3 regions of the Bacillus sp. WC2507 genome follow, and region 3 is predicted to be linked to each of the others. Evidence: riboswitches for the same ligand, from Rfam matches in the RefSeq annotation. Region 3 holds a riboswitch; each other region holds the start of a gene.
What was found. Region 3 has a riboswitch for magnesium ahead of ACUN28_RS21475 (P-type ATPase). Riboswitches for the same ligand answer to the same signal wherever they lie in the genome.

Region 1: linked by a shared signal. The riboswitch ahead of ACUN28_RS29165 (FtsW/RodA/SpoVE family cell cycle protein) and the one ahead of ACUN28_RS21475 (P-type ATPase) in region 3 are both predicted to bind magnesium.
Region 2: linked by a shared signal. The riboswitch ahead of mgtA (magnesium-translocating P-type ATPase) and the one ahead of ACUN28_RS21475 (P-type ATPase) in region 3 are both predicted to bind magnesium.

What each region holds. Positions count from the first base shown of each region.
Region 1 covers NZ_JBQXPN010000003.1:261,893-264,171, forward strand. The annotation lists gene ACUN28_RS29165 (FtsW/RodA/SpoVE family cell cycle protein) at 311-1,432, opposite strand; M-box (ykoK) riboswitch at 1,619-1,795, opposite strand.
Region 2 covers NZ_JBQXPN010000001.1:1,562,487-1,564,765, reverse strand. The annotation lists gene rnz (ribonuclease Z) at 1-398, opposite strand, end outside; gene ACUN28_RS08420 (DUF3932 family protein) at 588-839, shown strand; M-box (ykoK) riboswitch at 1,007-1,174, shown strand; gene mgtA (magnesium-translocating P-type ATPase) at 1,509-2,279, shown strand, end outside.
Region 3 covers NZ_JBQXPN010000001.1:4,085,300-4,087,578, reverse strand. The annotation lists partial or broken gene ACUN28_RS21485 (glutathionylspermidine synthase family protein) at 1-233, shown strand, start outside; gene ACUN28_RS21480 (DUF350 domain-containing protein) at 230-616, shown strand; M-box (ykoK) riboswitch at 711-876, shown strand; gene ACUN28_RS21475 (P-type ATPase) at 1,220-1,945, shown strand; gene ACUN28_RS21470 (5'-3' exonuclease) at 2,076-2,279, shown strand, end outside.

The DNA of each region.
Region 1 (2,279 bases), on a different contig from region 3:
TCTTGATTTAATAGTGATGGGGTGTATGGTAAGACTTCAGTTGCACTTACTTAAAGTGGAGCGTCAGAAAAAATACGGATTTAAATAGTTAAGGAAATGTAAATATAAAAAGCCTAATTTCTCGGTGTATAAGTGAGAAATTAGGCTTTAATTATTTCTTTAAAGCACCCTTTCACGGAATAACTGAAATGCTAATTTGATTTGATGAAGAAATACAACCGCATATGCCTCCTCATGCTTTAGAATACTTAGCCAAATAAAAAGGGAAGATTAACTTAAAATTGTTCGCTTACTTCATATATTAAATATATCAAAAAGGAGAATATCTTATTTTATTGAAAATTGAGACATTAAGCAATATTCCTATTGCTATTAAATTGACCATTAAAGAACTTCCACCAAAACTTACAAATGGAAATGGGGTACCTGTAAGAGGAAATAGTCCTGTAATACCACCTAAATTTACAACTGATTGCATACCGATCATACATCCTATACCAATTGCTATAAAACTGCCGAATGGATCTACACATAATTGTCCAATTTTTAAGGAGCGAAGTACTATAGTCAAAACTCCAGTTAAGATAATAAATACACCAATAAATCCTAGTTCTTCAGAAACTATTGCCATTATAAAATCAGTGTGTGGTTCTGGCAGATAACCTGTTTTTTGTATACTATTTCCAAACCCACGACCAGTGATTCCTCCAGAGCCAATGGCAATAAAAGAATTTACAAGCTGGTATCCATTTCCTTGTGCATCAACAAAGGGATTGAAAATCGTAGTAATACGTGTCTTTTGAACTTCTGATAAACTATATTGAATCAAATAATATAAAATAGGTAACCATAAAATAGAACCGATGGTAGTTCTTTTGATTAGTAGATTTATATTTATTCCTGAACAAAGAAATATGCTAAAACCTATACCTAATATTAAAAGTGCAGATCCTAAATTTGGTTGTTTAAAGATAAGAAAAAAAATTGTAGCTAAAAAAAATAAAAGTTTTCCGATAGCACTCCAATTATTTTTAGCTTGTTCTTGTCGTAATGCAAAAAAACGAGCTGTTACAAGTATTGTTCCTAATTTAAGAAATTCAGCTGGCTGTATTCCAAAGATCCATGATTGAGCATTATTTACTATTTTTCCTTTCCATAAAACCATAATTAATAAAAAAATTCCCCCAACCATAATACAGATTGAAACTATTCGTTTTTTCCATATTTCATATGGGAGTATAGCACAAACTATTAATCCTATTGTTCCTAAAAGTAGCTTTGTTAATTGAGAATCAACAAAGTGTCTACTGTTATAACCGTAATGCTGGACAGCGACAATGGAGCTCGCACTATACATCATGATAATCCCTAAAGTACATGTTATGAATAGAGGAAGGAGCAATAAATAATCGAGTTTTAATATTTTTTTCATTTTAATATCCTCCTGATTTAAAACAAAACATAATATTACATTTGCTAATGAATAGAATCTTGTTCTCGTCAATTACTAAATATGACTTTTGTTTAGGATGATTCTATTGCTTACTCCCTGTTTTTTTACGCAAAAATCCCCCTAGTATGTAACTAGAGGGATTTAAAATGGCATGACTAAATAAGGCTTTTCTCCCCCTAGTAGAGCTTTGGCACTATACAACGTAAAGTAATGAAAATTCATTACTTAGCTATCTTAAGAAGAGCCTTAATCCGACAATTCCTGTTCTACCCATTGGCGTCTTTCGACATTTTTGGGCAATAGCCTGTGTTTGTATAGGAGCCTCACCTAACAGGTTTAGCAATATAAATTTTATGTATTTGTTTCGTGTTGCAAGCATAAATATATTTTTTTTGCTTGTCAAGTAACCGTATTGCTAATTTTATATGTTTTATTGCTTTATAGCGCTTTGAGAAATGATGTGAGAAAATGTATGTAATCATTGCGTATAAATACATATATTCCACTTGTAGTGTATCGTTTGATTAAGTAGTTTAATCATATAAATTTGATAAACAGTAAAGAAGATTTTAATCATAAAAGAAGATTTTTGGAAAAATGTTCTTTTGAAGTAAAGAATAACTAATCATTCATTTTCTGTTATAAAGGTGAAAATTAATTATAAACAATAAGTTTCATATATTTTATAACGTTTCTTCAAATAAAATCTATTTGAATTCTATGTTTTTTAAGTGGAGTTTTAAATTTGTAGTAAAATATAATTTCATTTTCTATAAAAGATTTTTTTATGAATGGAATTTAAAGTCAGTTGACAAATATTAAATTC
Region 2 (2,279 bases), 2.5 Mb from region 3:
CGAAATTCATTATCCTCAAACACAGTACCTTCTTCTGTTATCTCAACAATTTCAAGTGGGTATTTTACATGTGTCGTACTTACTGACAATGCCACTTCAATAAATTGTTTAATTCCTTTTGGTCCATACACTGTTAAAGGTGTAGTCCCTCCTTGAAACGAACGGCTTCCTAATAAACCAGGCAACCCAAAAATATGATCACCATGTAAATGCGTAATAAATATTTTTTCAATGCGGCGTGGGCGTACAGATGTATGTAATATTTGATGTTGCGTCGCCTCGCCACAATCAAATAACCAAGTCTGCCCTCGTTCTTCTAACAATTGCAAAGCAATTGCCGAAACATTCCTTCCTTTCGAAGGAACACCTGCACCAGTTCCTAAAAATACAAATTCCACTTTCTTTCCTCCAGCTCTTTATATAATCTACCTTTCATCTTACGGAATGTTATTTCAAATGGCAAATCGAATTTACATAACCAATCATCTAGACAACTATATAACACGAACATTATACTTAAAAAACTTAGTAATCGTTCGTATTTTATGTTAAAATGATTATACTACATTTTAAGGGAGCGTTTTATTATGAAAGAAGCATTTCGTTTACAAACTGATTTTTCATCTTCATTTGATCGCTGGGTAAGTTCTTTCGTGTCTGATCACCCAGCACAATTAGAATGGACGACTTTGAAAGAATTAATCCATGAATATACAACAACACATACAAATGATTCGTTACCAACATATATTTCTTCAGCTTTAACATATTACGCACAACGCGTTTCAACAACAAATAGTTCAGAAATTGTTATTTTTGAAAATACTACAATCTCATAATCTGTAATAAAAAGCACTGTAATCAGTGCTTTTTATTTATTTCTCCACCTTATTTCAAAAAACTCCTCTTATTTCCTACTATATAGCCAGCATAAATCTATTTGAGTTTTCAAAAAAATGTATTGACACTACAAAATTACAGTGCTAACATTCAACATGTAATTGAATATGGTCTCTGTTAGGTGAGGCTCCTGTATAGAGAAACGCTGCTGCCCAAAAATGTCGAGAGACGCCAATGGGTCAACAGGAAAGGTCGGAATGAAGGCCTTTCTTAACGTAGCTGGTTTCAGTACCTATGCTATACAGTGCTAAAACTCAACGAGGGAGAGGTGCATGTATTTTGTCATACACAAAAACTGTTTTTATCTATGTTTACTAACAGTCTTTGTTGTGGACTCTTTTAACTGCGAATTCAGACCTTTACTCGTTTTGAGTAAAGGTCTTTTTACGTATATATGCACCTTACTATGAAACAAACATAGCATATTCAGAAACTACTAAATTGTACGGAGGTGAGGAACAGTTGGCAATTGATGATTCGGCCCAGATACCCATAATATGTTTTACGTTAATATTTCATCATGTAGGTAGGAAAGAAGCTGTTCCTCCTAATTTTAAATAGTTGAGTAACAGATTGTTTCCTCCTTCATGAAAAAGGAGGAACTACCAATGTTAAATTTACAAAAACAAGAAACAAAGCATTCATACGATCAAAATCATATGAAAACAAATAACGGATTACTGGTGGAAGTCGCAATACAAGATGTAAACAATGCGTTACGACTTTTAGAAACAACACAAAATGGCCTCTCTAAAATAGAAGCGTCTCATAGATTTTCTTTATATGGCCCAAATGAAATAGCTCATAATAAAACATCGCCGTGGTACATTCAATTTCTACTGGCATTTAAAAATCCATTTATTTTTGTTTTATTAGCTCTCGGCGCACTCTCTTTTTTCACAGATGATATACAAGGAACCATTGTCGTATCTGTAATGGTAATGCTAAGTGCAACGATCCGCTTTTTACAAGAGTTTCGTTCTCAAAAAGCTGCGGATCAGTTAAAAGCTATGGTTCGAACAACGGCAAGCGTCTTTAGAATAGATGGATTTGTACACGAAACAAAAAACGTAATGAATTTAAAGCAAAATGATCCAACGGAAATTCCAATTGAAGAACTTGTACCTGGCGATATTATTTCACTTTCGGCCGGTGATATCGTTCCGGCTGATGTGCGTATTTTATCAGCTAAAGATTTATTTGTGAATCAGTCTTCTTTAACTGGGGAAGCACTTCCTGTGGAAAAGTACGAAAACTGCTACCATACAGAGAATAAACATATTTTACCGAAAAACATGAAAAAAAATTACAATCCACTCGATATGGAAAACCTTTGTTTTATGGGTACAAATATTGTAAGTGGTAGCGCAAAAGCTGTT
Region 3 (2,279 bases):
CTTCAAAATGCACACCAAACGTATAAAGCGTCACTACCGATATTTCAAAAGTATACAGAACTTCCAGTCATATCTTTGGAAACAGAGAAAGGGATGGAGAAACTGTCGTATGTGTTTGGTTCGTTTTTAATTGCTGGAAAAGCGAGTAGTATCGGTATTCGCGCGGGGGAAAAATTACGGGGAATGAATCGTACTATTTACCGGTAGGTATAAAAAAGGAGGAAAGTATATGATTAATTTTTTATTATATTTAGCAGTAACATTGGGACTTTTATGTATTGGTCTTTTCCTGATGGAAGTGACAACGAAAGTAAAAGAATTTAAGTTAATGGCCCAAGGAAATAAGGCGGTAAGCTATGTGCTTGGAGGACGATTACTTGGATTAGCTATTGTTTTATATTCGACAGCAGCTAATTCCATTTCACTTCTTGATATGGTTTCGTGGGGAGCAGTTGGGATTTTGGCTCAAATTATCGTCTTTTATCTAGCTGAGTGGCTTACACCACGCTTTAATATAAATAAAAGTCTCGAAGAAGATAATCAAGCAGTCGGTCTTTTCCTTATGTTTTTATCGCTTTCCATTGGGATTGTAATTGCAGGTTGTATAACTTATTAAAAACTTTACGTTAGTTTGCCATACCTTTCGAAAAAATTGTAGGCTACTGTTGACATCTATTTTAAATAAGAGTAACATTTTCTATATAATAAAAATAAGTCTCTGTTAGGTGAGGCTCCTGTATAGAGAAATGCTACTGCCCAAAAATGTCGAGAGACGCCAATGGGTCAACAGGAATGATCGAATTAAGGTTTTTCTTAACGTAGCTGGTAATGTACCTATGCTATACAGTGCTAAAACTCGGCGAGGGAGAGGTCCGTAGATTTCTAATTGTATTAGGAATCGTTTATTTGTGTATGTCATGACCTTTACTCTTTTCGGAGTAAGGGTCTTTTTGTTACCAAGCTATGAGTAGTTTCATAGTATAAACTATAAAATTAAACGAGGAGGTGAGGAGCATGTCAAATTCTGACTCGGTTCCGTTACCCATATACTTCAAATCAAAAATATATGATGTAGGCAGGAAACGACTTGTTCCTCCCTCTATATTTATCGTAATGTAGCGTTTATATGCACGTTTAAGCGCTAGACACTTTCGCGGTAAAGTGGAAAAATTGAGAAACAAAGCGTTTCTTCCTATGTTGTACAGGAGGAGACGATAATATGTTATATGCAAACAAAACTGTGGGTAACACGTCATATAAATTAAGTAAAAAATCAATGAAAGAACAAACAATGCTTCAAAAAAATAAAGATTTATTAATTGAAATCGCAACGAGAGATGTAAAATCTGTATTTGCGTATTTTAAAACAACAAGAGACGGATTATCTATGAAAGAGGCACAAAAACGCATTCAAGTATACGGCCGAAATGAATTAACTTCAAAAAGAGCGCGTATTGCAGAAGTAATGATGAAGCTAAGTGGAATGATCCCAGGTTTTTCAAAACAACATGTGCGTGATAGATTACAATGTGAGAAAATTACTGTGTCTCGAGTAGCGTGTTCAAGTGTAACAGGTTTAAACGGTGAATTAAAAATGATGGATTTACCAGTACAAGAACTTGTTCCTGGTGATATGATTTTTCTTTCAGAAGGCGATACAGTACCAGCAGATGTACGTATCATTTACGCGAATGATTTATTAGTAAATGAATCTGTGCTAACAGGAAAAGATGTAAGTATTGAGAAATTTGAAAGTTGCTATCACCTTGAGCGTAAACGATTTATTCCTTTAAAACGAATGAAAGACTATAATCCACTTGAACTTGAAAATGTATGTTTCAAAGGGACGTATATTGTTGGCGGAAATGCAAAGGCTGTAGTTGTTTCGACTGGGAAAAATACGTATTCAGGAATTCTTCATACTTGTTGTAGTAGAACGTCCTAATGTGTAAATGATGCTAAATATACAAAAACAATGTATAATAGACAAAGTTGAAAAAACGTAGAATGGTAATCTATTTATATAACCTTACGTGATGACGTGGGGTTATTATTTTTTGGGTAGGAGAGGAATTATGAAAAAAGTATTATTAGTTGATGGTATGGCACTATTATTTCGTGCTTTTTACGCAACAAGTGTCTACGGACAATTTATGAAACGACAAGATGGTACCCCTACAAACGGGATTCATGGTTATATGAAACATTTATTAACAGCTATGCAAGCAATTGAACCAACACACATCGTAACATGCTGGGATATGGGAAGTACGACATTT